One region of the Oscillibacter sp. PEA192 genome, then DNA from elsewhere that is predicted to be linked to it. Evidence: riboswitches for the same ligand, from Rfam matches in the RefSeq annotation. Region 1 holds a riboswitch; the other holds the start of a gene.
What was found. Region 1 has a riboswitch for magnesium ahead of mgtE (magnesium transporter). Riboswitches for the same ligand answer to the same signal wherever they lie in the genome.
Positions count from the first base shown of each region.

Region 2: another riboswitch for magnesium. It lies ahead of mgtE (magnesium transporter); the one in region 1 lies ahead of mgtE (magnesium transporter).

Region 1 covers NZ_AP018532.1:899,170-913,571, forward strand. Annotated here, with positions in the region: gene DN611_RS04350 (helix-turn-helix domain-containing protein) at 1-340, opposite strand, end outside; gene yqeC (selenium cofactor biosynthesis protein YqeC) at 502-1,203, shown strand; gene yqeB (selenium-dependent molybdenum cofactor biosynthesis protein YqeB) at 1,194-2,009, shown strand; gene selD (selenide, water dikinase SelD) at 2,058-3,098, shown strand; gene mgtE (magnesium transporter) at 3,174-4,523, opposite strand; M-box (ykoK) riboswitch at 4,767-4,937, opposite strand; gene DN611_RS04375 (hypothetical protein) at 5,002-5,667, opposite strand; gene DN611_RS04380 (macro domain-containing protein) at 5,846-6,382, shown strand; gene DN611_RS04385 (polysaccharide deacetylase family protein) at 6,539-7,459, shown strand; gene DN611_RS04390 (zinc ribbon domain-containing protein) at 7,529-7,975, shown strand; gene DN611_RS04395 (AbrB/MazE/SpoVT family DNA-binding domain-containing protein) at 8,023-8,268, opposite strand; gene DN611_RS04400 (helix-turn-helix domain-containing protein) at 8,408-8,761, shown strand; gene DN611_RS04405 (8-oxoguanine deaminase) at 8,828-10,186, opposite strand; gene sdaAB (L-serine ammonia-lyase, iron-sulfur-dependent subunit beta) at 10,323-10,991, shown strand; gene sdaAA (L-serine ammonia-lyase, iron-sulfur-dependent, subunit alpha) at 10,993-11,886, shown strand; gene DN611_RS04420 (dicarboxylate/amino acid:cation symporter) at 11,941-13,236, opposite strand; gene dapF (diaminopimelate epimerase) at 13,292-14,134, opposite strand.
Region 2 covers NZ_AP018532.1:447,703-462,104, forward strand. Annotated here, with positions in the region: gene DN611_RS02160 (CopG family transcriptional regulator) at 286-492, shown strand; gene mgtE (magnesium transporter) at 536-1,918, opposite strand; M-box (ykoK) riboswitch at 2,027-2,189, opposite strand; gene DN611_RS02170 (JAB domain-containing protein) at 2,406-3,083, shown strand; gene uvrB (excinuclease ABC subunit UvrB) at 3,625-5,595, shown strand; gene DN611_RS02180 (MmcQ/YjbR family DNA-binding protein) at 6,012-6,401, shown strand; gene ybaK (Cys-tRNA(Pro) deacylase) at 6,412-6,918, shown strand; gene DN611_RS02190 (hypothetical protein) at 6,868-7,122, opposite strand; gene DN611_RS02195 (helix-turn-helix domain-containing protein) at 7,197-7,418, shown strand; gene uvrA (excinuclease ABC subunit UvrA) at 8,282-11,110, shown strand; gene DN611_RS02205 (sulfite exporter TauE/SafE family protein) at 11,370-12,194, opposite strand; gene era (GTPase Era) at 12,413-13,312, shown strand; gene DN611_RS02215 (NAD(P)H-dependent oxidoreductase) at 13,368-13,883, shown strand; gene DN611_RS02220 (hypothetical protein) at 13,868-14,402, shown strand, end outside.

The DNA.
Region 1 (14,402 bases):
TCAGGCCGACGAGGATCCCACCCAGCACCGTAGGGATCAGAAATGCCAGAAAGGCCATGCAGAAGAGGATGATCCCGGCGATCTTCCGACCCGGCATTGACGGAGACACCATGACCGGAGGCGTCTCCACCTTCAGTTGGGGCTCTGCTCCCGTCACCAGTTCATCCAGCGTCACACGGAAGAGCTGGCTCAGCTTTATCAGCTTGTCCAGGTCCGGCACACTGGAATCCGTCTCCCACTTGCTGACGGACTGGCGGCTCACCTCCAGCACTTCCGCCAGGTCCCCCTGAGACAGGCGTTTCTCCGCCCGCAGGCGGCTGATGTTGGTTCCAAGGCTCATACCGCGCCCTCCTTTGTGGTTCCAGTATAGTGGGAGAGTGGGCAAAAGTCCACCAAGGGGACCTGAAAATTTGGCAACTGGCAGTTGCACACTGCCAAAAGCCTGAAAAACAGGCAGTCCCGGCGGACTTGCTTGACGAGGAAAGGAGGAGGTGCTATTCTATGAAAAGAAGAACGATAGAGGGAGAATGCGCCATGACCCTTTCCCAGCTGCTGGATATCCGTCCCGGTGTCACTGCCGTCATCGGCGGCGGGGGAAAGACCACTCTCCTGCGGACCCTGGGCGAGGAGCTGGCCGGACAGCATCCGGTCCTGCTGTGCACCACCACCAAGATTCTCCCGTTTTCGGACCTGCCCTGCGCCCGGACAGCGGCGGAGCTGGACGAACTGCGCAGGGCGCATCAGCTGCTGTGTGCCGGGACAGACGAACCGGGAACGGGTAAGCTGACGGCCCCAGAGACGCCCATGGCGGTGCTGGCGGAGCAATTCGACTACATTCTGGTGGAGGCGGACGGCGCTGCCCGCCGTCCCCTGAAGGCGCACGCCCCCCACGAGCCGGTGATCCCAACTGAGGCCAATCAGACCATCTGCGTGGTGGGGGCCTCCGGCTTCGGCCGTCCCATCGCTGCGGCCGCTCACCGGCCGGAGCGGTACGCGCTTCTTGCGGGGATGCCGGAGGCGGCGGAGGCCACGCCGGAGGCCGAGGCGAGGGTGCTTCGGTCCGAAGATCTGCACACGAAAGTTTATGTCAATCAGGTGGAGACGCTGTGGAATCTGGCAGATGCCAGGGCCCTGGCGCGCCTGATGGACTGTCCGGTTCTGGCCGGCAGTCTGTGGAGGAGGGAGTATTTTCCATGCTGGTAATCATCCGAGGCGCCGGTGATTTGGCCACCGGTATTGCTCTTCGGCTGAAAAGGGCGCATATATCGGTGATTATGACCGATATACCGGCCCCAACTGCCATCCGGCGGACCGTAGCCTTCTCCCAGGCCATCGTGCTGGGAGAGACAAAGGTGGAGGATGTCACCGCCCGCCGGGTGGAGACACCGGAGGCGGCTATGGCCCTTTTGCAAGAGAATGTAGTCCCGGTGCTGGCGGACCCGGAGGGAGCCTGTATCTCGATTTTGAAGCCGGACGCGGTGGTGGACGCCATCCTGGCCAAGCGGAATCTGGGCACCCGGATCACCGATGCCCCGGTGGTCATCGGCGTGGGGCCGGGCTTCACTGCCGGGGTGGACTGTCACGCGGTGGTGGAGACCATGCGGGGCCACAGCCTGGGCCGGGTGATCCATGCAGGCAGCGCGCTGCCCAATACCGGGATCCCGGGGCTCATCGGCGGCTTTGCCGGGGAACGAGTGCTGCGGGCCCCGGCGGACGGCGTGTTTCACCAGCTGCTGGACATTGGCGCCCAGGTGCGGCAGGGGGATGTGGCCGCCACGGTGAACGGCGTGCCCATGACCTGCACCCTGGACGGCGTCCTGCGGGGTATCCTGCCGGATGATACCCCGGTGCACAAAGGGATGAAGGCCGGGGACATCGACCCCCGCTGCAAGGTGGAGCACTGCTATACCGCCAGCGACAAGGCCCTGGCCATTGGCGGCGGTGTGCTGGAGGCGATTTTGGACCTGACGGGAGCGCTGAAAGACCGCGCAGGTGGGTATTCCGGTTAGGTGCAGCCTGTCGGGGACGATCAAACTGAGGAAACGGGAGGAAGAATCATGCCTGAAAATGATGTCAAGCTGACGAAGCTGGCCAAGTGTGCCGGGTGCGGCGCCAAAGTGGGGGCCGGTGTGCTGGCCCAGCTGCTGGACGGCATCCAGGTGCATCGGGACCCCAATCTGCTGGTGGGGTTCGACAAGAGCGACGACGCCTCGGTCTATAAGGTCAGCGACGATCTGGCCCTGGTGCAGACGGTGGATTTCTTCCCGCCCATTGCCGACGACCCGTACCTGTTCGGACAGATCGCGGCCACCAACGCCCTCTCCGATGTGTACGCCATGGGCGGCGAGCCCAAGCTGTGCCTGAACATCATGGCCGTGCCGGAGTCCATGCCGAAAGAGGCGGTGCACCAGCTGTTGCGAGGCGGCTATGACAAGGTGTATGAGGCGGGGGCGCTCATCACCGGCGGCCACAGCATCCTGGACGACGAGCCCAAGTACGGCCTGGCGGTCACCGGCTTCGTCCATCCGGACCGGGTGCTGACCAACTCCGGCGCCCGGCCGGGGGACGTGCTGTTGCTGACGAAGCCCATCGGCATTGGCGTCCTCACCACTGCACAGAAGGCGGAGATGCTGTCGGTCGAGGGGCGGGCTTTGGCAGAGGAACTGATGACCACCCTGAACAAGTCCGCCCGGGACGCCATGGTGAAGTACCGCGTCCACGCCTGCACGGATGTAACGGGCTTTGGCCTGCTGGGCCACAGCTATGAGATGGCCCAGGGCAGCGATGTGGAGCTGGAGCTGGAGGTGGACGCCATCGACCTGATTCCGGAGGCGCTGGAGTTTGCAAACATGGGTCTGCTGCCGGCGGGGATGTACCGTAACCGCGCCTTTGCGGAGGCGGGCGTGGATGCAGGGGAGACCGCGCTGTGCAGACAGGACCTGCTCTATGATCCCCAGACCGCTGGGGGCCTCCTCATGGCCGTGGACCCGGCGGACGCGGAGGCGCTGTATCGGGAGCTGCAGGGCTGCGTCCCCAGTGCCCAGCGGATCGGCGTCGTGAAGGCCTACCGAGGCGGGAAACGCATCTTCCTGCGGTGAAAGTCGAAAATGGGAAACAGGTGCCTGCCGGATTTCTGGCAGGCACCTGTTTTGCGCCCGTACCGGGCGGAACCCTTAAACGGGCAGGCGCAGGAGCGCGGCGGCGGCCTGGAAGTAGATCAGCACCGCCCCGGCATCCACAATGGTAGTGATGAGGGGGGAGGCCATGATGGCCGGATCCATGTGGAGCTGCTTGGCGGCAATGGGCAGCATACAGCCCACCAGCTTGGCCAGCACCACCGTGGCCGCCAGGGACAGGGAGATCACCAGGGCGATGGCGCTGTCATGGTACTGAAGGTAGATCCGCAGGCCGTTGGCCGCGGCTAGGACGGCGCTGACGATGGCGGCTACCGCCAGCTCCTTGCGGATCACCCGCAGCGCGTCCCGGGGGCGGATCTCTTCCAGAGCCAGCCCCCGGATCACCAGCGTGGCGCTCTGGGAGCCGCAGTTTCCGCCGGTGTCCATCAGCATGGGTAGAAAGGCCACCAGCAGGGGCACGGCGGAGATGGCGTCCTCGTACCGGGTGATGATAGAGCCGGTGATGGCGGCGGACAGCATCAAAATCAGCAGCCACACTACCCGATGGCGGGCGTGCTCCCAGGCGGAGGCGGCGAAGTAGGGCTTCTCGTCCGGCGTCACCGCCGCCATGATGGAGAGATCCTCTGCGGCGGCCTCCGTCAGGACATCCATGGCATCATCCACGGTGACGATGCCCACCATCCGCTCCTCTCCATCCAGCACCGGCAAGGCCAGCAGGTCATATTTCGCCAGGAGCCGGGCGGCCTCTTCCCGGTCTGTGAGCGTACCCACAGATACCACATCCGTGACCATCAGGTCCGCCACAGCGGCATCCTCCGCGGCTGTCAGCAGGTCCTTGGCCGACACCACGCCCAGCAGCTGCCGGTGCTCCAGCACATAGCAGGTGTAGACCGTCTCCTTGTGGATTCCGGTGCGGCGGATGGTATCCAGCGCCTGCCGGACCGTATCGCCCGGCCGGAGGGAGACAAACTCCGGCGTCATGACGCTGCCGGCACTGTCCGCCGGATAGCGCAGCAGGGCATTTACCGCCATACGGCGCTGAGGGCTGGCGGAGCGGAGGATGCGGGTCACCAGGTTAGCGGGAAGCTCCTCCAGAAAATCCGCCGCGTCGTCCAGATGCAGGGCGTCAAAAATCTGCTGCAGCTCCCCGTCCGCGAAAGAGCGGGCCAGGGTGGCCTGAGTGGGACCGGGGAGATAGGAGAACACATCTGCCGCCAGGTCCTTGGGCAGCGTGCGGAACACCGCCGCCTGCCGGGCACCGTCCTCCACGGAGTCCAGGAGGGCGGCGATGTCCACGGCACCGCGGCCCTGCCAAAGGGCGCGGAGCGCCTCGCCGTCCCGGCTCTCCAAAAGCTGAAAGATCTGATCCTTGTTGAACATGGTCATAGTCGTTACCTCGCTTTCGTCTGTATTGTCTGGGTGGCTGACTGGCGCTTTCCATGGTCCGCACCTCCTTTCTGCATAAAACTCTATGCGCGTTCGCGCGTTAGGAACATCGGCTGTGTGAGGTTTTGCGCATCCTTTCCAGCTGCCCCGAAGGGACGGGGAAATGGCGCGTTTGAATTTTTGGCCGTGCTTTTCCGCAGCAAAAAAATCCCTGCCGGAAATCCGGCAGGGAGAGCTGCACACAATGGGCGTCTTCGTCCAAGCTTTAGCTTCACGGGGCGTAGCAACTGCGTTAAGCGGCGCCTTGTTGTCGACGCGGCCTGTTGACCAGCTGGTTGTGTCTCCACAACTGTGCGGCAGCAGTCTTTGGATGATTCCGAATCCCCGTGGTAGCCTCACCTACCGATTCGCCGTCATTATAACCGCCTGGACGGACGTTTGTCAACCCCGTCGCCTCAAAAAAATTTTCGCCATGACCTCACAGCGCCTTCCGGTGCTGGTTCATGATACGGGCGAACAGCACGCCGTTGGAGGGCGGGGTGTATGTAATGGCATTGGCTCCGGCCTGGATGGTGCGGAGGATCGACTCCTCTGTGGGGCCGCCGGTGGCGATGATGGGAACCTTCGGGAAGTCCCGGCGGATCTCCGCCACGATCTCCGGCGTGGCGGCGGCGCCGGAGACATTGAGAAAGTCGGCTCCCGCCTCCAGGCGGCTGCCGATGTCCGTGTGAGCGGAGACCACCGTGATGACCACGGGAATGTCCACCACCTTTTTGATCTGGCGGATGACATCGTCGGAGGTGGGGGCATTCAGCACCACGCCGTAGGCACCCTGGTGCTCGGACTGGATGGCCAGCCGGACGGAGCGGGAGCCGGTGGTGATTCCGCCGCCCACGCCCACGAATACCGGCACGTCGGACACGCTGATGATGGCCTGGGAGATCACCGGCTGGGGCGTGAAGGGATAGACGGCGATGATGGCGTCCGCGTTGATGTTCTTGATGATGGCTACATCGGTGGAAAAGGCCAGGGACTTGATGCGCCGGCCGAAAATACGGATGCCGCTGCACTCGCTGACGCAGGCGGGGATGGTCAGGGAGTGATTGCGCAGCGTCCCAGTGTAGGAGGGGACCTGTTTTGCCATAGGGACTCCTTTCTCCCGGCGGCAGAACGCCGGGCACAGGTGGTTGTTCACGGGCAAATTATACCGCAGGAAGCCACGCGGGACAAGCCCGGATCCGGGCTTGCTTTTTTTCCGGCGGGAGATATACTGTTAAGAGACGAGATGTGTCGGGACGGCACAGGGGAACAGGAGGACGGCTATGGATCGCTTTTCCATTCTGGTGGGAGATATCACCCGTTCGGACGCGGAGGCCATTGTCAACGCGGCCAATCCCACGCTGCTGGGCGGCGCCGGGGTGGACGGGGCCATCCACGCGGCGGCGGGGCCGGAGCTGCTGGCGGAGTGCCGGACGCTGGGGGGCTGCGAGCGGGGGCAGGCCAAGCTGACGGCGGGCTACCGCCTGCGGGCCCGGTATGTAATCCACACGCCGGGTCCCGTCTGGCAGGGCGGGGAGCAGGGGGAGGCGGCCCTGCTGGCCTCCTGCTACCGCAGCTGCCTGCTTTTGGCGGAGGCCCACAGCATCCGCACCCTGGACTTCTGCTCCATATCCACGGGAGTCTACGGGTATCCGTTGCCGCTGGCGGCCACCGTGGCCCTGCGGGCCATCATGGACTTCCTGGCGGACCATGCCCTGCCGGAGCGGGTGCGGATGGTCTGCCATTCGGAGCAGGCGGCGGAGGTCTACCGCCGGACCTGGAACCTCTGGTACGCGGAGGGCAAGGACCAGCGGATGTAAAGAACGCCGGAGCGGGACCTTTCCCGCTCCGGCGTTTGTCACTCTTCGTTTCTTTTGTCACTCTTTTTGACCTTTTTGTATCCGTTTTGACCCGATTTTTCCCGGGGCATTCCGTATGATAGACTCAAATAAGAGATGAAAGAAAGGTATCCCATCATGAAACGACTGGTTTCCCTTCTGCTGTCCTGCCTGCTGCTGAGCTCCTGCGGCACCATTGTGACCCCCGCCAAGACCCCGCCGGAGCATTTGGTGTCAGAGGCGCCCCCGGCTCAGGTTCTCCCCGCTCCCGGCGAGATGCCGGAGCTCCTCCCGGACAGCCAGGAGGCAGGCGGGGAGAATGCTTCGGAGCCCTCCCTGGAAGAGGGCGGCGGAACTCCCGTGGAGACGCTGCCGGAGCCCCAGCGGGTGGTGGATCCCACCCGCCCCATGGTGGCCCTGACCTTTGACGATGGTCCCCACGCGGTCTACACGGACCAGATTTTGGATATTCTGGAGGAGCACGGCGCGGTGGCTACCTTCTTCGAAGTGGCGCGGAATCTCCCCGAGGCGCCGGAGGCAGTCCGCCGGGCGGCGGACATGGGCTGCGAGATCGGCAGCCACTCTTACCGCCACGCAAACCTGGGCAAGATGGATCAGGCCGCCCAGCAGGCGGATCAGGCCGCGGCGGACGCGCTGTTTCAGGAGGTGCTGGGCACCACGCCCGCGCTGCTGCGGCCGCCCTATGGCTCCATGAACAAGACGCTGAAGACCACCTCCGGCCGGAGCATCGTCACTTGGTCCATCGACACGGAGGACTGGCGCTCCAAGGACGCGGACAAGGTGGTGACCGGCGTGGAGAACGCCGGGAATCTGGACGGACAGGTGATCCTGCTCCACAGCATCTACGAGAGCACGGTGGCGGCCACGGAGGTCCTGGTGCCCTGGCTGCTGGAGCAGGGCTACCAGCTGGTGACGGTCAGCGAGCTGATCCAGCTGCGCTTTGGGGATCAGGTGGAGCCCAACCGCACCTATAATTACGACTACTTCCGCTTCCAGGTGCCGCCCCTGCCTGCGGAGACGGCGCCCGCCGCCGCATGAGCGGCAGGCAACCGACGGTTGCTTTACGCCGCTGCCCTGCTGTGATAGACTGGTCCCGAGGTGATGGGAATGGAGTTTCAAGAGGTGTTCGCCCAGCTGCGGCAGCGGACGGGTCTGTCCCAGAGCGAGGTGGCGGAGCGGCTGTTTGTCACCCGGCAGGCAGTGAGCCGCTGGGAACGGGGAGAGACGATCCCGGAGGTGGAGACGCTTCAGGCGCTGTCAAGGCTGTTCGGCGTGTCCATCAACACCCTGCTGGGCAGTCCCCGGACCCTGGTCTGCCAGAGCTGTGGAATGCCGCTGAACGATGACATCCTGGCCAAAAACACAGACGGCAGCTTCAATGAGCAGTACTGCATGTGGTGCTGGGATGGAGAGGGCTTTGCCCAGGACTGCACCATGGAGGAGATGGTGGAGCACTGCCTGCCCCACATGCCCCTGGGCCGGACGGATCCGGAGGCGTGCCGCGCCTATATGCGGAGCCTTCTGCCCACACTGGGGCGGTGGAAAGAGAACTGACACAGGCGCCGGACTGCGGAAACCCGCGGTCCGGCGCCTGGATTTTTTCAGGACAGCTGCGCAAGACAGCTTTCGCACACATAGATCCCATGGGGGAGCTGCCTGAGAGAATCCGCAGCATGGCAGCAGATGCAGGAGGGGAATTCTTTCTTCAGGATTACCGTGCGGGATTTTTCATCCAGAAAAAACATTACGGTGTCCCGCTCATTTAGAGACAGAGCCCGGCGCACATCTATCGGGATCACAATCCGTCCCAGCTCGTCCAGCCTTCTCGGTATTCCCACGTTTTTCATATCTGACATCCTCCTTTTTCGACAATTTGCGGTTCTATCATACTAAAATTCCAGAATATAGTCAATATTTATATGAAATATAGGATGTTCAAACTGGAATAACTCATACTATACACTGTACCTGAAATGGGGTATGGTGATGATTGATACAAAAGCTATCGGAAAACGGATTCAGGCACTCCGCAGGGCGGCTGGTATGACCCAGGAGCAAGCGGCGGAGACTCTGGGAATCAGCCCAAATTATGTGTCCAATATTGAGACGGGACGAGATATCTGTTCTACTGTTGTCCTGCTGGGCATGGCGAATCTCTACCACGCCAGCGTGGATTATATGTTGGGGGAGAGTCTGGAATACAACCGGCGGAAGGGAGAAGCGGGAGAGAATCGGACGGCGCTGCTCCACGAGGTCAGACGTCTGCAAGAGGCGGAGTGTGGCCATCTGCTGCGGTATATCCAGTTGATGCGGGCGGACGAGACTGAAATCCGGAATTGAACAACCGCTCCTTTATAATTTATAAATAGAAAAGAGCCGCTGCATCAACCGATGCAGCGGCTCTTTTTACGCCTTTGCCAGATACGCCCCGCAGGCATTCCGGGCATCGGCGGCGGTTTTTTCCTCGTCGATGGTGACGAGATGCCCCTCCTTCACCACGACCCGGCCGTTCACCACCGTGTAGTCCACCGGGCCGCGGAGGCCTACCGTGGCCAGCACGTCGGCGGGACTGTACGCGCCGCCCACCAGCTCCAGTCGGCGGGAATCCACCAGGAAGAAGTCCGCGCACTTGCCCACGGCCAGCTGCCCGATGTCCTCCCGGCCCAGCAGCCGGGCGCTGCCCCGGGTGGCCATCTTCAGCACCTGATACCCGGAGGGGGCCTTCTCGCTGGAGGTCAGCCGGTGGAGCAGGTAGCACACCCGCAGCTCTTCCATCAGGGACGACCCGTCGTTGCTGGCGGAGCCGTCCACCGCCAATCCCACCGGGACGTCCAGCGCCAGCATCTCCGGCACCCGGGCGACGCCGGAGGCCAACTTCATGTTGCTGATGGGGCAGTGGGCCACGCCGGTGCCGGTGCGGGCCAGCTCCCGCAGCTCCTCGTCGTTGAAGTGGATGCCGTGGGCGTACCACACATCCGGGCCTGTCCAGCCCAGAGATGCCATGTACTCCAGCGGCCGGACGCCGTAGTGCTCCAGGGTGTAGTGCTCCTCGTCCCTCGTCTCACACAGGTGGGTGTGGAGCCGGACGCCGTACTGCCGGGCCAGGATGGCGCTCTGCCGCAGCAGCTCTCCGCTGACGGAGAAGGGGGAGCAGGGGGCCAGGGCCACCTGCCGCATGGATCCGAAGGACGGGTCATGGTACGCCTCGATCACCCGGGCGGAGTCCTTCATGATGGCGTCCACCGTCTGGACCACGCTGTCCGGCGGCAGGCCGCCGTCCTTGCGGGAGAGGTCCATGCTGCCCCGGGAGGCGAACATCCGCATCCCCAGCTCCTCCGCGGCGGCGAACTGGGCGCCGATCAGGTCTCCGCATCCGGCGGGAAAGACATAGTGGTGGTCAAAGCAGGTGGTGCAGCCGTGCTTCAGCAGCTCCCCCATGCCGGTGAGGGAGCTGAGACGCACCACCTGCTCGTCCAGGCCCTTCCAGATCTCATACAGGGCGGTGAGCCAGTCGAACAGCTCCAGATTCTGCACCTGGGGCAGGTTCCGGGAGAACACCTGATACAGGTGGTGGTGGGTGTTGATGAGGCCGGGATAGCACCAGTAATGGGACCCGTCGATCACAGTGTCTGCGGTCTGGGGCAGGTCTGGGCCCAGACCGCGGATGATGCCGTTTTCGCAATAGAGGTCGGCGTGCTCCAGCACGGCGTCGCCGTCATCACAGGTGAGGATGGTCCGCAGATTGCGCAGCAGCAAAGAGGACATGGCGGTCACGCTCCTTTCTGCTCCCAGTATAAAGGACGGCGGGAGAAAGGTCAACTTTCCCGGGAAAACTTCTTGCGGAAACGGGGAGGATGTGATACGCTGAGAGCAATTTCGGATCACCGGGAGGAACACGGTTATGCTGGACATCTTTGATATTCTGGGCCCTGTGATGGTGGGCCCCTCCAGCTCCCATACAGCGGGGGCGGTGCGGATCGGCCGCATGGCCAGGACCCTGCTGGGGGCGGAAGTGGCGCGGGCGGACATCGGCCTCCACGGCTCCTTTGCCGATACCGGCCGAGGCCACGGCACGGACCGGGCGCTGGTGGCGGGCCTCCTGGGGATGAAGCCGGACGATCTGGGCATTCCTCAGAGCTTTGAGATCGCCGCCAACCAGGGGTTGGAATTCCACTTCCACACGGCCCGTCTGCGGGATGCCCACCCCAACACGGCGGTGCTGACGGTGGAGAGTGCCGACGGGCGGAAGCTGGAGCTGCAGGCGGCCTCCACCGGCGGCGGCCGCATCCGGGTGGATCGGCTGGATGGAGTGGAGGTGAGCTTCACCGGCATCTTCAACACCCTGGTGGTCCGCCACCAGGACGTGGCCGGAGAGCTGTCCCGGATTCTCAATGAGCTCTCCGTCAGCGGGGTGAACATCGCCAACATGAGCCTGAACCGGGACCGCCGGGGCGGCGCTGCCCTGACGGTGGTGGAGACGGACCAGAAGATCCCGGCGGATGCCCTGGAGCGTATCCAGGCGCTCTACGGCGTCTTGGGCGCCACCTACTACGAGAAGGAGGAAGACTGAAATGGCTCTGGATTCCATGCAGGAGATCTTCGACAAGATCCAGGCGGGGCGGAAGCCCTTCTGGCAGGTGGTGCGGGATACGGACGTGGAGGAGCGGCAGGTGACGGCGGAGGCCTCCTTTGAGAAGATGCACGCCACCTGGCGGGCCATGGTGGAGTCCGTGGACACCTACCGGGCGGACCGGCGCAGCGTCAGCGGCCTGGTGGGGGGCGACGCCCAGAGGATGTGGGACTACGCCGCCCAGCAGGAGACGCTCTGCGGCCCCTATCTGCAGGAGGTGATCGCTACGGCCCTGTGCGTGGCGGAGTCCAACGCCTGCATGCACCGGATCGTGGCGGCACCCACGGCGGGGGCCTGCGGCGTGCTGCCGGCTGTGCTGGTGCCGCTGTACCGCCGGGGCGCTGTAGATGAGGAGGCCATCGTCCGGGCGCTGTATGTGGCTGCCGGTATCGGCGCGGTGGTTGGCTACCGGGCGTCCATCTCCGGCGCCTCCGGCGGCTGCCAGGCGGAGGTAGGCACGGCTGCGGCCATGGCGGCGGGGGCCCTGGTGGACCTGCGGGGCGGCGGGCCGGAGCAGATCGGCCACGCCGTGGCGATGGCGCTGAAGAACCTGATGGGCCTGGTGTGCGATCCGGTGGCGGGACTGGTGGAGGTCCCCTGCGTCAAGCGAAACGTCATCGGCGCGGTGAATGCCGTCAGCGCGGCGGACATGGCCCTGGCGGGCATTGAGAGCCGGGTGCCTGTGGACCAGGTGATCGACTGCATGGGCGACGTGGGCCGCCGGCTGCCGGTAGAGCTGCGGGAGACCGCTCTGGGCGGTCTCGCCGCCACACCATTCGGACAGAGCGTGAAGGCAAAGCGGGAAGAGCGCCGCTCCCAGGAACAGGAGCTGTGAGGACGAAAGAAGGACCTGCCCTGCGGCAGGTCCTTCTTTTTGCGAAAGGGAAGATCAGGCGTTCCGGCTGGCCAGGACTTTCTGGAACCAGTCCTTGCCGTCTACAAAGCGGGAGACCAAAAAGCTCACCACATAGTCGCCGGCGGAGTTGATCATGGTAGCGGGGGGATCCACCAGGTTTCCGATGGTGATGGCGATGGGATAGGCGATGGCCAGCTGGTCCGGGAAGAACACGGAGCACATGATGAACTCGCCGATGTAGCCGCCGCCGGGGACGCCGGACATGCCCACGGAGGACAGCACGGCCACAATCACCATCAGTGCCATGTCGCCGATGCTGTCAAAGGGCCGGCCGAACACGCCGAAGAGGAACGTGATCTTCAGAATGCAAGAGAAGCAGGAGCCATCCATGTGCATGGTGGCGCCCAGAGGAACCACGATCTCGCTGACATCCTTGGAGATACCGGTGGCCTCCGCCTCTTCCATGTTGGTGGGGATGGTGGCCACGGAGGAGCAGGTGCCCAGGGAAGTGATGGCAGGTTTGGCGATGTGCCGGAACATTTCCTTGACCGCTCCCTTGCCGCCGCCGAACCAGGCGAACAAGGGGAAGGCCACAAAAATATAAATGAAGCAGAGGGGATAGTACACCACCAGAGCCCGGGCATAGTCCGTAGCGATCTGGGAGCCGTAGGTGGCCACCAGGTTGGCGAAGAAGCCGAAGAAGGCGATGGGGGCGTAGTAGGTGACTAGCTGAACGACCTTCATCATAGCTTCGGACAGGCTGGTGAGGAATCTTGCAATCAGGCTGTCAGGACCCGGCCCCAGATTTACGCCGAAGCCGAACAGAATGGAGAAGACGATCAGGGGCAGCATGGCGCTGCGGCTGAGCAGGCCGGAGAAGTCGCTCACCGTGAAGAAGTTCACGATCAGGTCCGGGATGGAGATGGGATCCTCCACCACGCCCTCAGTCAGGTTGGTCCAGGGCTCCAGAACCGGGGGGAAGATCTTCATAATGACGATCATGATGACCGCAGCGATGGCGCCGGTGATGACGAAGGTCAGCACGGTGGTGCCCATGATCTTGCCGGCCCGTTTGCGGCTCTTCATGGTAGCCACAGACCCGGCAATGGACGAAAACACCATGGGCACCACGATGCAGAACATCATATTCAGGAACAGGGTGCCCAGAGGTTCCAGCACCGTGGCGCCGGCGCTGATGACGTTGCCCTCCGCATCCAGCTCCTGGGGGAAGATCCAGCCCACGATGGAGCCCAGGATCATGGCCCCCAGCATGACGGCCAGAAATGCGTAGTTCCGGGCAACAGACTTTTTGCTCAGCTGTGTACTCATTCTCTCTCCTCCAATACATATTGAAATAGCTGCTGACCTATATGGCCTTCCGGCCTTACATTATAATAAGGTCCTCATCCGTAACTTCACCCCTGCACACCACGTTGGTGGGGCCTGTCAGATAAAGGCTGGCGATATGGGAGTGGACCCGCTCCGCATCGATCACCAAGCGGCCGCCGGTCATATCCACCTGTACGCCGTGGCCGGAGACTTTGCCCTGCAGAGTCAGCACGGTCACCACAGATCCGGTGCCAGTGCCGCAGGCATAGGTGAAGTCCTCCACGCCGCGTTCAAATGTCCGCTCGAAAATCAGATCTTCACCGGTGATCTCGTAGAAGTTCACATTGGCACCCTTGGGAAAGACCTTGTTCCAGCGAATAGCCCGGCCCAGCTCCCGCAGCTCGTTTTCGTCCGCCTGGCGCAGTCCGGCGTATGGCACCACGGCGTGGGGGATGCCGGGATTTCCCAGCTCCACATAGGAGCAGACGTATGTCACGCCGTCTGCCTCCACCGGGCTATCCAGTCGTACGGTGGTGGGGTCGTTCAGCCGGATGCGGTACAGCCGCTGGTCGATCCGCCGGCCGGTGACGATGCCTGCCGTGGTCTCCACAGTCTGCGTCTCTCCGGCCAGCCCGTTTTCGTAGCCATACCGGCAGATGCAGCGGGCACCGTTCCCACACATCTCACCTACGCTGCCATCAGAATTATAGAACAGCATCCGATAATCTCCGCCCTGGGAGGGGGCATCCACAACCATCAACCCGTCCGCCCCGATGGACATGTGCCGTTCACACAGCGTCCGGGCGATTTGTGGCAGCTGCTCCAGGGGGAGGTGCTCCTCCAGGTTGTTCAGAATCACAAAGTCATTTCCCGCGCCGTTCATTTTCCAAAATCTCAAGTTTCCACCTCCTTCTTGTATATACATTATTATAACAGCGAGAACTGAGAATGAAAAGCAGAGAATGTGCGGAAAACCATGCAGAACCTGCGAAATCCACGTCAGTGGGAAGACGGTCGAAAAAAATCGAGAAAAGAGGAAAAAGGTATTGACAAAAGGGGAAGGATTTGGTATTCTAACAAAGCTGTCGGCGCGGTGATGAGCCGGGCCGGGAAGAAATGAAAAAAGTTCTTGACAGCAAGGCTGAGATGTGGTAACCTAAACAGGT
Region 2 (14,402 bases), 450 kb from region 1:
GGCCGGGTTATGTACGGTCCGGCCTGGGTAAAAATTTGTCACAGGCGGGCGTGTCCGGCGTCCGATTCCTGGCGCGGGGCGCGGCGACGCAATGGCCGTCATGGATCTCCACAAAACGGCGGTGCGTTCGGATGTAGTGCTGGTAGTAGTGTGCGCAGTCGGAGCAGGTTAAAGATCTTTCCATACAATCACCTCACATATTATTATGATATAATCTATAACATATACACAGCGACAGGTCAATAGTAAAATATGTTATGAATATATGTTATATATGGTGGCTATATGGAAAAGTTTGAAATCAAAGTGAAAAAAGAACGCCCAAAAGGGGATGACGGATACCGTACATTTTCTGTGCGGGTCAAAAATGAAACCGTGGAGAAACTAGACGCCATTGCGAAAAAAAGCGGTTACACAAGAAACGCATTGATTGGTATGTTTTTGGAATATGCCGCTGAAAACTGCGTTATAAAAGAAAACGAGGAGCTATAAGCTCCTCGTTTTTTACATAAAAGGCGCAGCCTTTTCAGGTGATTTATACGCCTAGGATCCAAGTTGCAAACCGAAAGTAGATCAGCAGAGACAGCGCGTCCACGATGGTGCTGATGAAGGGCGAGGCCATCACCGCCGGGTCGAACCCGATCTTCTCCGCCAAAATGGGCAGGGAGGCGCCCACCAGCTTGGCGCAGGCCACCGTGCCCACCAGGGTGCAGCACACCACCGCCGCCACGGCGGGCGTTACGGTGGGATTGGCCAGCAGCCAGCAGTCCACCACCATCATCTTCACAAAGTTGGCCGCCGCCAGGCACACGCCGCAGATCAGCGCCACGCGGCACTCCTTCCACACCACGCGCAGCAGATCGCTGAATCGGACCTCCCCCAGCGACAGGGCGCGGATCACCGCCGTGGAGGCCTGGGTGCCGCTGTTGCCGCCGGTGCCGGAGAGCATGGGGATGTAGGAGGTCAGAATGGGCACCGCCGCCAGGGAATTCTCAAAGTGGGTCAGGATCATCCCCGTGAAGGTGGCGGACAACATCAGCATCATCAGCCAGGGGGTCCGGGCCCGCCAGGTCTCAAACACGCCGGTCTTGAGATACGGCTTGTCGCCCGGCAGGATGGCGGCCATCTTCTCGATATCCTCGGTGACCTCTTCCTGCAGGACGTCCATGGCGTCGTCCACGGTGACGATGCCCACCAGGCGGTTCTCCGTGTCCACAATGGGCAGGGCCAGGAAGTCGTATTTGTTCAGGGTCTGGGCCACATCCTCCTGGTCGTCCAGGGTGTTGGCGGAGATCACATGGGTATCCATGATGTCCCCCACCACGTCGTCCTCCTCCGACAGCAGAATGGTGCGGATGGAGAGATACCCCAGCAGGTGGCGGCCCTCGTCAATGACGTAGCAGATGTTGATGGTCTCCTTGTCCGGGCCGGTGCGGCGGATGCGCTTCAGGGCGTCCTCCACGGTCATGGTGGCCTTCAGATCCACGTACTCCGTGGTCATGATGCTGCCGGCGCAGTCGTCGGGGTATTTCAGGATTTCGTTGATGCTCTTGCGGACGTCCGGGTCCGCGTGGCGCAGGATGCGCTTGACCACGTTGGCGGGCATCTCCTCCACGATGTCCACCGCGTCGTCCAGGTACAGCTCGTCCAGCACTTCCTTCAGCTCCGTGTTGGAAAAGCTCTGGATGAGCACCTCCTGCTCCTCAGAATCCAGCTCCACGAACACCTCGGCCGCCTGCTCCTTGGGCAGCAGGCGGAACACCATAGGCACCTTGTCGTCCAGTTCCATGAACAGGCCCGCGATGTCCTGGGCCTCCAGGGGCAGCAGAAGGTCGCGCAGCTCGGCATAGCGTTTTCGGGAGATCAGATCCTCGATCTTTTCCAGCAGCTCGTCCCGCTGCTCTTCCTGCTCAAACATGCGCGTCCTCCTCTCCGTGAAGCTGGGGGTTGAGAAAACAAAAAAACCCGGCCGCTCCTGTCCGGTGCAGTCGGAAATTTCCTTGTGAAAACAGGGACGCCGCATCAGCGGACCCTGCGGCCGTTCAAGCTTTAGCCTCACAAGGCGGTGAAATCACATTAGATGATACCTTCGTGTTCGATAGCACCTGTTCAAACCCTCTCATGATGTCTCCATCACTCCGCGGCAGCGATCCGTATCCCTGTGGTAGCCTTACCTACCGGACGGTATGCAGTTTTGCCGAAACTCTTTCTTCATATTATGCCAATTTCTGCCCCCTGTCAAGGCGGCAGAAAAAAACTCCCCACAATTTTACAGGCCCCTCAAATACCGCTGCACTCCATTTTACAAATGGGAATCCCGCTTGTGATAGAGGACGGCCTGTGGTATAATAAGATGTTCCAAATCTGTGCCCGAAACGGGGCGTTTCAGCGAGAGGAGGCCCTCCATGGGCATACACGACGGACACCGGGAGAAGATGCGCCGGCGGTTTCTGGAGACGGGGCTGGAGGGCTTTGCGGACCACGAGGCCCTGGAGCTGCTGCTGTACTACGCCATCCCCCGGCGGGACACCAACCCCATCGCCCACGCCCTGATGGAGCGGTACGACTCCCTCTCCGGCGTGCTGAACGCCCCGGTGGAGGATCTGGAGAAGGTGGAGGGCATCGGGGAGAGCGCGGCCATCCTGCTGTCCCTGGTCTCCCGGCTCAGCCGGAAGGCCCGCATAGCGGACGCGTCCCAGGAGACCATCCTCAACTCCTCCGAGCGGGCGGGGGCCTATCTGCTGGAGCGATTTGCCGGCGAGCGGCGGGAGCTGGTCTTCCTGCTGTGCCTGGACCGCAAGGGCAGGCTCCTGGCCTGCAAGCGGCTGGCGGAGGGGGACGTGGCCAGCGCGGATCTGAACATCCGCAAGGTGGTGGAGATGGCGCTGCTGACCTCCGCCAGCGCGGTGATCCTGGCCCACAACCACCCCAGCGGCGTGGCGGTGCCCTCCTCCAGCGACGAGGCCGCCACCCGCCAGGTGGCGGAGGCCCTGCGGACCATCGGCGTCCGCCTGGTGGACCATATCGTGGTGGCGGACCGGGACTTCGTCTCCATGGCGGACAGCGGCGACCTGCTGGGGTAAAGAGGGAGCAGGCTCCCCCTTTAGAACCCCCACCACCAGTCTGTGGACTGGCGAACGCGCCCAAGGCGCTTGGGTCGGGGTATTTTGCCACGTACACGCCGCGGTGAAAATGACTTCAAGTTCTTCCTTCGCCGCTGGCGAACGAACTGGGGAAAACCGGAGGGGTTCCCCTAGCCCCCCTTCCTTTTTTGTCCCTTCGCTTTTTTCAAGGCATGGTTCCTTTGATAAAAGTCGAACAAATGTTGCAAAAAGATGACGGGTGTGATAGGATGGCCGTGGCTGAAAATCTGTTTGATGGGTGGAGGGAATGCCGCTATGCCGAAATTTGAAGTCGTATCTGAATATCAGCCCTCCGGGGAACCCCGCAAAAGCGGCACTTTTGCGGGGACCCCGTGATTCGGATGGACCGGGCAGGCAAAGCCCGCCCAGTCCAAGGTTTTGACTGCGCCAAAACGCTTGTGCGCCGCGGCCGCGGCGCCGGCCCTTTGGGCCGGGGCTGGTCCCCGGAGACCATAGCAAGAAAAAATTGCGGAGAAGAGCTATGCCGAAATTTGAAGTCGTATCTGAATATCAACCCTCCGGGGACCAGCCGCAGGCCATTGCCGCGCTGGCGGAGGGCATCGAGAACGGGCTGAAGGAGCAGGTGCTGCTGGGCGTTACCGGATCCGGCAAGACCTTTACCATGGCCAAGGTCATCGAGCAGGTGCAGCGGCCCACGCTGGTGCTGGCCCACAACAAGACCCTGGCCGCCCAGCTGTGCGCGGAGTTCAAGGAGTTCTTCCCCAACAACGCGGTGGAGTACTTCGTCTCCTACTACGACTACTACCAGCCAGAGGCGTATATCCCCCATACGGACACCTATATCGCCAAGGATGCCTCCACCAACGACGAGATCGACCGGCTGCGGCTCAGTGCCACCTGTGCCCTGCTGGAGCGGCGGGACGTGATCGTAGTATCCTCCGTGTCCTGCATCTACGGCTTGGGCGAGCCGGACGATTTTGCCAACCTGGTGGTGTCCCTCCGGGTGGGGGCCGAGTGGGACCGGGATGAGCTGCTGCGCCGCCTGGTGGAGATCCGCTACGAGCGCAACGACATCGCCTTTGAGCGGAACATGTTCCGGGTCCGGGGGGACACGGTGGAGATCTACCCCGCCTACTACCGGGACCACGCCATCCGGGTGGAGTTCTTCGGGGACGAGATCGACCGGATCAGCGACTTCAACCCGGTCACCGGCAGCGTGAACCGGGTGCTGAACCACGTGGCCATCTACCCAGCCAGCCACTATGTCACCACCAAGGACAAGATGGACAAAGCCATTCTGGAGATCCGCCAGGAGCTGGAGGATCAGGTGAAATACTTCACCGACAACAACCAGCTGGTGGAGGCCCAGCGGCTCCGTCAGCGGACGGAGTACGACATGGAGATGATGGCGGAGCTGGGCTACTGCTCCGGCATCGAGAACTACTCCCGCATCATCTCCGACCGGCCCGCCGGCTCCGCCCCCATGACCCTGCTGGACTTCTTCCCGGACGACTTCCTGCTGTTCGTGGACGAGAGCCACGTGACCCTGCCCCAGGTCCGGGCCATGTACAACGGCGATCATGCCCGGAAGGACTCCCTGGTGAAGTACGGCTTCCGCCTGCCCTGTGCGTACGACAACCGACCGTTGAAGTTCGAGGAGTTCGAGGAGCGGATCGGCCAGGCGGTGTTTGTCTCGGCAACGCCCGGCCCCTATGAGCGGGAGCGGGCGGACCAGGTGGTGGAGCAGGTGATCCGCCCCACGGGCCTGCTGGACCCCAGGGTGGAGGTCCGGCCTGTCACCGGCCAGATCGACGACCTGATGGACGAGATCCGTGCAAGAGCCGCCCGGGACGAGCGGGTACTGGTGACCACCCTCACCAAGAAGATGGCGGAGGACCTGACGGAGTACCTGAAAAACGCCGGCATCCGGGTACGGTACATGCACTCCGATGTCCAGACCATCGAGCGCATGGAGATCATCCGCAGCCTGCGGCTGGGAGAGTTCGACGTGCTGGTGGGCATCAACCTCCTGCGGGAGGGGCTGGACCTGCCGGAGGTCAGCCTGGTGGCGATCCTGGACGCGGACAAGGAGGGCTTCCTCCGGTCCGAGACCAGCCTGATCCAGACCATCGGCCGGGCGGCCCGAAACGCAGACGGCCTCGTTATCATGTACGCCGACGAGATCACGCCCTCCATGCGGGCGGCCATCGACGAGACGGAACGCCGCCGCTCCATCCAGGACGCCTATAATCAGGAGCACGGCATTGTGCCCAAGACCATCATCAAGGGCGTCCGGGAGATTTTGGAGATCTCCAAGACCGCGGAGGAGGACACCCTCCGGGCCCACAAGAAGCGCAAGCTGACGGAGCAGGAGCGGGCGGCGGAGATCGCCAAGCTGGAGAAGGAGATGCGCGAGGCCAGCAAGATGCTGGAATTCGAGTACGCCGCGGTGCTGCGTGACCGGATCATCGAGCTGCGGGGGGAGAAGTGACCTCCGCAAAGAGCAGGGGTGTATGGCGTACTCGAATCGCCGGGAGTCCGGCGTACAAGCGTTTTGGCGGAGGCAAAACCTTGAACCGGGCAGAATTCACTTCTGACCGGTTGGTAAAATGAAAAGGGCTCCCGCACGGCGGAGCCGTGTGGGAATGTACGCCGCAGTGCTGCGTGACCGGATTATCGAGCTGCGGGGGGAGAAGTGACCTCCGCAAAGAGCAGGGGTGTATGGCGTACTCGAATCGCCGGGAGTCCGGCGTACAAGCGTTTTGACGGAGGCAAAACCTTGAAGCGGGCAGAATTCACTTCTGGTCGGTTGGTAAAATGAAAAGGGCTCCCGCACGGCGGAGCCGTGTGGGAATGTACGCCGCGGTGCTGCGTGACCGGATCATCGAGCTGCGGGGGGAGAAGTAAATGCACTACGAATGGCTGGACGCATACCTGCTGTCGTTTCCCGGCGTGGAGAAGGACTATCAGCCGGTGTGGCAGTGGTTCCGCTATAAGGTCCGGGGCAGGCTGTTTGCCGCTGTCTGTTCGCCGGGGCCGGAGTACAAAATTTACGGCGGCCACGATCTGGTGAATCTGAAATGCGGGGCGGCGGAGGGCGAGCTGCTGCGGGCCCGGTATCCGGACATCCTGCCGGGATTTTATTCGGATAAGCGGACCTGGATTTCCTGCCTGCTGGACGGAGAACTGCCGGAGGAGGTCCTGCGGGACCTGTGCGGCCGGTCATACGCCCTGGCGGTGGAGAAGCTGCCCAAATACGTCCGGCGGGAGCTGGCGGAGCAGCCCGCGGAGAGCTGAGGTGTTTGCAATGGCGAAGAAAAAAGAGGAAAAGACCAATGTGATGCGGATCCTGGACCAGAGAAAGATCCCCTATACCGCCCGGTTTTATGAGGACAGCCAGGGGCCGGAGGGCACCCGGGAGTACGGCGTCCACGTGGCGGAGGCTCTGGGGCAGGACCCAGCCAGAGGCTTCAAGACCCTGGTAGCCCGGGGGGCGTCCAAGGGCATCTACGTGTTCGAGGTGCCGGCGCCGGAGAACCTGGATCTGAAGAAGGCCGCCAGGGCGGTGGGGGAGAAGTCCATCGAGCTGCTGCACGTGGCGGAGATCAACGCCGTTACCGGCTACATCCGGGGCGGCTGTTCCCCGGTGGGGATGAAGAAGCAGTATCCTACCGTGTTCCACCGGACGGCGCTGGACTACGAAACCGTCTATATCTCCGCCGGGAAGATCGGCGCCCAGGTGGAGCTGGCGCCCCGGGCGCTGCTAGACCTGCTGGGGGCCTCCACGGCGGACATTGTCGTGGACCAGGGATAGGCCCAGGTGGAGTCCCAGGGTGAAGGCGTCGGTGGACCACTGGAGGTAGCGGGCCAGAAAGGCGTCCTGAAGGCACAGGCGGGCGTCCCCGGAGAGGGAGAGGCTGTCCGCCAGCTGATCCACGGATTTGGAATCGAAGGGGTCTGCTTTCTGCAGAATGTCGGCGGCGTAGCCGTCGAAGAGGCGGAGATAGATGGGATTCATTGGATCACCTTCAAACAACATTTAATGATGTATTGATGATACATCATTAAATGATATATGTCAAGGAGAACTCCATGGAAACACTAAAAATATTTGGAGAAAGACTGCGTGCCCTGCGGGATGAACGGCATCTGCGGCAGGCGGATATGGCAGAAGTGCTTCAAATTACCCTTGTCCATTATCAGAGAATGGAATATGGAAAGGTCAATGTCCCATCGCTGACGCTTTGCTTTCTTGCGGATTACTTCAGCGTCACCACGGATTATCTGCTGGGGCGCAGCGACGCGCGGGGGTAAATCCGTTCCGTGCACCCGTAGGGGCCACCGCCCTCGGCGGCCCGATGGTATGGCCGCCCCTGGAGCGTGTAAGGGAGGTTACAAACCGCCCGTGGAAATTTGGGCCGCCGTCCGGCGGCCACGGGGATTCTGCTCCCGCAGGGGGCTTGTCCAGCCGGGATGCACCCCCCGTTTTCTTTTCCGACTTGCGGAAAAGAAAACGGGCCGTGCACGGTCCAAAAGAAAAGGCCGCTTGGACGCGCTCCGGTGCAGTGACCCTCCGCGCGCAACGGGGGTCGGCGTATCGGTGCCTGCTCCGATTTGGACTGGCCTTCGGGCACGCTATGCTCTTCTGCGATTCCTGTTGCTGCCGTCCCGTGGCGGATGGCGCCGACCTCGTCGGGGTGGTTGTCGCATGGAGCTGCTTCTCTTTTCGCTACCGCTCACGCTCCCGCGAAGAATCCGGCAGCGCGTAGCGCAGCGGAACGCGCGGAAAGAGAAGCAGACCAAATGCGTCCTTGCACCCCGTTGACCTTTGCACCCGCGCCGCGGGAATCCGCGTTCAAGCCTGTACCGCACCCCGCCGCGCCCGTCGGGAGGTCATCGCAAACCCGCAGGCACCATCTCTCGTCAACTCCCGTACAGCAACTTTGCACGGACGTGCAAAGTTGCGACCAAAAGCGTTTTTTCTCTTACACCGGGCGCGGCGCGTTCTCTTTTTGGCGCTGACAAAAAGAGAATGGGGGGCGCATCCCCCGTGGAAACGGCCCCCTGGCGGGAGCCAGTCTCCCCGGGCGGTTGAAAAGCGCCTCTACACCTCCGCCGGAGGCATTTCCGGCACTGAAAAGAGAAACCTCTCCTGAAAGGAGTCAATCATACACATTATGCAGGACAAGATCATCGTCAAAGGCGCCCGCGCCAACAATCTGAAGAATATCGACGTCACCATCCCCCGGGACAAGCTGGTGGTCATGACGGGCCTCTCCGGCTCCGGCAAGTCCTCCCTGGCCTTCGACACCATCTACGCCGAGGGCCAGAGAAGGTATGTGGAGTCCCTCAGCTCCTATGCCCGGATGTTCCTGGGCCAGATGGACAAGCCCGATGTGGACTATATCGAGGGTCTCAGCCCCGCCATCTCCATTGACCAGAAGACCACCAGCAAGAACCCCCGGTCCACCGTGGGCACGGTGACGGAGATCTACGACTACCTCCGCCTGCTGTGGGCCCGGGTGGGCACCCCCCACTGCCCCAAGTGCGGCAAGGAGATTCGCCAGCAGACCATTGACCAGATCATCGATCAGGTCCTCTCTCTGCCGGAGGGCACCCGCATCCAGGTGATGGCCCCCGTCATCCGGGGCAAGAAGGGTGAGCACGCCAAGATCTTTGAGGACGCCAAGCGGTCCGGCTACGTCCGGGCCCGGGTGGACGGGAATCTGTACGAGCTGGACGAGGAGATCAAGCTGGAGAAGAACAAGAAGCACACCATCGAGATTGTGGTGGACCGGCTCATCATCCGTCCGGATATCCAGCAGCGGCTGACGGACAGCGTGGAGACCGCCTCCGGCCTCACCGGCGGGCTGGTGGTCGTCAACCTCCTGCGGGAGGAGCGGGATCTGACATTCTCCCAGAATTATGCCTGCGAGGACTGCGGCATCTCCATCGAGGAGCTGACGCCCCGGATGTTCTCCTTCAACAACCCCTTCGGTGCCTGTCCCACCTGTACGGGTCTGGGCAGCCAGCTGAAGGTGGATCCGGAACTGATCGTGCCGGACAAGTCCCTCTCCATCCTGGAGGGGGCCATCCAGGCCAGCGGCTGGAACAACATCCGGGGGGACGGCATCTCCCGGATGTACTTCGACGCCCTGGCGAAGAAATACCACTTCTCCCTCACCGACCCCTGGGAGACCCTGCCGGAGGACGTGCGGAGCATCATCCTCTACGGCACCGGCGGGGAGAAGCTGGAGCTCCACTACGACCAGCCCCGGGGCAAGGGCGTGCTGTATCAGCCCTTTGAGGGCATCTGCAACAACGTGGAGCGCCGCTACAAGGAGACCCAGTCCGATGCCAGCAAGCGGGAGCTGGAGGAGCTGATGGCCGAGTGCCCCTGTCCCACCTGTAAGGGAAAGCGGCTGAAGAAGGAGTCCCTGGCGGTGACCGTGGGGGACAAGGACATCGACGCCCTGACCCGGATGTCCGTGGTGGACGAGCTCCAATGGGTGGACCGGCTGGAGCTGACGCACCAGCAGCACCTGATCGCAGACCGGATCCTGAAGGAGATCAAGTCCCGGCTGGGGTTCCTCCAGTCCGTGGGCCTGGGCTATCTGACCCTCAGCCGCAGCGCGGGGACCCTCTCCGGCGGCGAGAGCCAGCGGATCCGCCTGGCCACCCAGATCGGCTCCAGCCTGATGGGGGTGCTGTATATCCTGGACGAGCCCTCCATCGGTCTGCACCAGCGGGACAACGACAAGTTGCTGGCGACGCTGCAGAACCTGCGGGACCTGGGCAACACCCTGCTGGTGGTGGAGCACGACGAGGACACCATGCGGGCGGCGGACTACCTGATCGACATCGGTCCCGGCGCCGGCATCCACGGCGGCGAGGTGGTGGCCGCCGGTACACCGGAGGAGGTCATGGCCAACCCCAACAGCCTGACGGGTCAGTATCTCTCCGGCAAGAAGAGGATCCCCGTGCCGGAGACCCGGCGGCCGGGCAACGGCAAGAGCCTGAAGGTCATCGGCGCGGCGGAGAACAACCTGCGGCACATCGACGTGGAGTTCCCCCTGGGGACCTTTACCGTGGTTACCGGCGTGTCCGGCAGCGGCAAGAGCTCCTTGGTGAATGAGATCCTGTTCAAGAAGCTGGGCGTGGAGCTGAACCGGATGAAGGTCCACCCCGGCAGGTGCGACCGGATCGAGGGAATCGAGTATCTGGACAAGGTGGTGGACATCGACCAGAGCCCCATCGGCCGGACACCCCGGTCCAACCCCGCCACCTACACCGGCCTCTTCAATGACATCCGGGACCTGTTCGCCTCCACTCAGGAGGCCAAGAGCCGGGGCTACGGCCCGGGGCGGTTCAGCTTCAACGTCCGGGGCGGCCGGTGCGAGGCCTGCTCCGGCGACGGTGTGCTGAAGATCGAGATGCACTTCCTGCCGGACATCTTTGTGCCCTGCGAGGTGTGCAAGGGCAGGCGGTACAACCGGGAGACCCTGGAGGTCCGCTACAAGGGCAAGAACATTGCCGATGTGCTGGAGATGACCGTGGATGAGGCGGTGGAGTTCTTCGCACCTCTGCCCAGAATCCGCAACAAGCTCCAGACCCTGTGCGACGTGGGCCTGGGGTATGTGAAGCTGGGCCAGCCCTCCACGGAGCTCTCCGGCGGTGAGGCCCAGCGGGTGAAGCTGGCTACGGAGCTCAGCAAAATCGCCACCGGCAAGACCATCTATATCCTGGACGAGCCCACCACCGGCCTCCACACCGACGATGTGCGCAAGCTCCTGGAGGTGCTCCAGCGGCTGGTGGACAGCGGCAACACCGTGGTGGTCATCGAGCACAATCTGGACGTTATCAAATGTGCCGACCACCTGATCGACCTGGGTCCCGAGGGGGGAGACGGCGGCGGCACCATCGTCTGCACGGGCACGCCGGAGGAAGTGGCTGCCTGCCGGTCGAGCTTCACAGGTCAGTATCTGAAAAAGGTGCTGGAAAAGTAAGCCGGGGCAGACGATCCCCTTGGAGCCCCCGCCGGAGCCCAGCGAAGCGGGTCCGGTGGGGAAAGGACGGGCCGCGGAGGCAGCAAGCCGAAGGCCGGGGCGCGGGATCCGGAGCAGGCGAGGACGCGCACAGGCACGCCGGAGGAGGTGGCCGCCTGCCGGTCGAGCTTCACGGGCTGGTACCTGAAAAAGCTGCTGGAGCGGTAAGACCGCGCAAAAAGGGCCTCCGCTGTATGCGGAGGCCCTTGTCTATGGGGCGTCAATTCCAGAAGTTCGGAAACAGCAGCTCCGAGATCACCTTCACCAGCAGCAGGAGCAGCACGACCACCACCGCAGGCCGGACGATTTTGCTGCCGTTCCTGATGGCCAGGCCGGCGCCCAGATAGTGTCCCAGGATGGAGGCCAGAGCGGCCGCCAGCCCCACACCCAGAACGACGGTCCCCGCCATCAGGGCGGAGCACACACCGCCGATGTTGGAGGCCAGGTTGATGACCTTTACCCCGCCGGCCGCGTGGCGGGTGTCCATCTTGCCCAAGTGGATGAACACCAGCATCAGAAAGGTGCCGGTGCCGGGGCCGTAGTAGCCGTCATACGTCCCGATGAGCAGCGCGGCGGCCCAGACGATGGCCGCCTGCCGCCGGGGCGGGATGGGGGCCGGCTCCTCCGGCCACATTTTGGTCCGCAGGGTGAAGAAGGCCACCACCGGCAGCACCGCCAGCAGCAGATACTTCAGCACCACATCCGGCGTGTGAAGCTGCAGCTGGGTCCCGCAGACGGAGCCTGCCACCGCCAGCCCGGCGGCAGGCAGGAACAGCCGCCAGTGAACGTACCCCTGGTGGATGAAGCGGGCGGTGGAAAACGCGGTGCCGATGCAGGAGGAGAGCTTATTGGTGCCCAAAACAAAGTGGGTGGGCAGGCCGGAGAAGGCCATCAGGTATACAGGGACGGAGATAATGCCGCCGCCCCCGGCGATGGCGTCCATAAAGCCGGCCAGAAAGACGCCGCCGCAGATCAGAAGGACCACCCACAGGGGGAAGCCGTCCAGCGTGGTTTCCGTGAAGAGAGTGGGGACCGAGGCTGACATATATGCACCTCCCGGAGTAAATTCGACAAAATCTCTATCAGTATACCAGCTCCATAGGCCCCTGGCAAGAGCAGAAGCGCCGCAATTTTGCTGAAATTCCCGCATCTCCCCGAAGAAATGCCGCCGGAACGGTTGTTTTTCCGGCGGGCGTGTGATACTGTGAAACAGGCGGGGCGGGATCGCCCGCGAAAATGCTCAAAGAAAGTTGAGGATCACCTATGTCAAACATCAAAAACGTCGCCATGATTACCGTGTGCGGACGGCCCAACGTGGGCAAGTCCAGCCTGACCAACGCCCTGGTGGGGGAAAAGGTGGCCATCGTCTCCAACAAGGCACAGACCACCCGGAACCGCATCTACGGCGTGGTGAACCGGGAGGACACCCAGTATATCCTGCTGGACACGCCCGGCCTCCACAAGCCCAAGTCCGCCCTGGGGGACTACATGGTGAAGGTCGTCACCTCCAGCCTCTCCGACGTGGACTGCGCCCTGCTGCTAGTGGAGCCCATCCCCCATGTGGGCGGCCCGGAGCAGGCACTCATCGACCGGATCCGGGAGGAGGAGATCCCCTGCATCCTCTGCGTCAACAAGATTGACACTGTGGAACCGGCGGAGCTGCTGCCGGTGATCGCCGCTTACAACCAGGCATGGGACGGCTTTGACGCGATCATCCCCATCTCCGCCCACACCGGCAGCGGCCTGAAGGATCTGATGAAGGAACTGCGGAAGTATGCCCAGGAAGGCCCTCAGCTGTTCCCGGACGGGATGACGACGGACCAGCCGGAGCGGCAGGTGATGGGGGAAATCCTGCGGGAGAAGCTGCTGCTGTGCCTGGACAAGGAGATCCCCCACGGCACGGCGGTGGAGATCACGAAGTTCTCTGAGCGGGACAGCGGCGTCATCGACGTGGACGCCACCATCTACTGTGAGAAGGCCAGCCACAAGGGGATCATTATCGGCAAGCAGGGGGCCATGCTGAAAAAGATCAGTTCCCTGGCCCGGCAGGATATGGAGAAGTTCATGGGCACCAAGGTGTATCTGGAGACCTGGGTGAAGGTCAAGGAGAACTGGCGGGACAACGTGAACTACGTGCGGAGCTTCGGGTACCGGGACGAATAAGGAGGAAGCGTGCGGTCTCCGGTATTCCGCAGGCTGCCGTGCGGGGAGTGAGAATATGAGACTGGTATTGAGCGACACGGCACTGCCAACCGGACTGCCGGTCCGGGAGGACTGGCACTATGTGGACCTGAGCCAGCTGAAAATCGCGGACTGTATGGGCTGCTTCAGCTGCTGGGTCAGAACGCCGGGGCGGTGCGTGATCCGGGACGACGCTGTAGGCGTATATCCCCTGATTGCCCACAGCGACCATGTGATCTATGTCAGCCGTCTCTTCTGCGGGTCCTATGACGTACCGATGAAGACCATGCTGGAGCGGGCCATTCCCATCCAGCAGGCGTTTATTCGGATACACCACGGAGAGACGCACCATATACAGCGGGCGGTGGCGGAGAAAGACGCGGTGATTCTGGCCTATGGAGATACCGGAGACGAGGAGCAGGCGCTCTTCCGTCTGCTGGCGGCCCGCAACGCCCATAATATGCTGTTTCGGAGCTGGAGTGTCCGCTTCCTTCGGGAAGAGGAGCTGGCCGGGGCCATTAGGGAGGAGGTACGCGCATGGGAAAGCTCCTGATCGTCAATGGGAGTCCCCGGGCGCCCCGTTCCAACTCCCGGAGGTATATCGAACAGTTTCTTCCGTGTTGGGGAGAGACGGCGGACCAGTATACCGCGCTGAGGGGTGGACCGCTCTCCCCAGAGGACTGTACGGATCTGCTGCTGGTGTTCCCCCTGTACGCAGACGGCATACCGGCGGTGCTGATGAGGACCCTGAAGGAACTCGCAGTATGGAGGGGAACGGCCCGCCCCAGGATCCACGTACTGGTGAACTGCGGCTTTCTGGAGCCGGAGCAGACCCGGCCTGCGGTAGAAATGGTGCGCTTTTTCTGCAAACGATATGGATTTCCCTGGGGGATGGCGCTGCAGATCGGCTCGGGAGAGGCGATCTTGAATACGCCTTTTTCCTTTCTGGTGCGGCGGGGCCTGCGCCGCCTGGCCGCTGGTATGCGGGCGGGACGGAGCGAGGTGCTGTCGGTGCGGATGCCGCTGAACAGGCGGATGTTCGTCTGGGCCTCCGGCCGGTACTGGACTGATT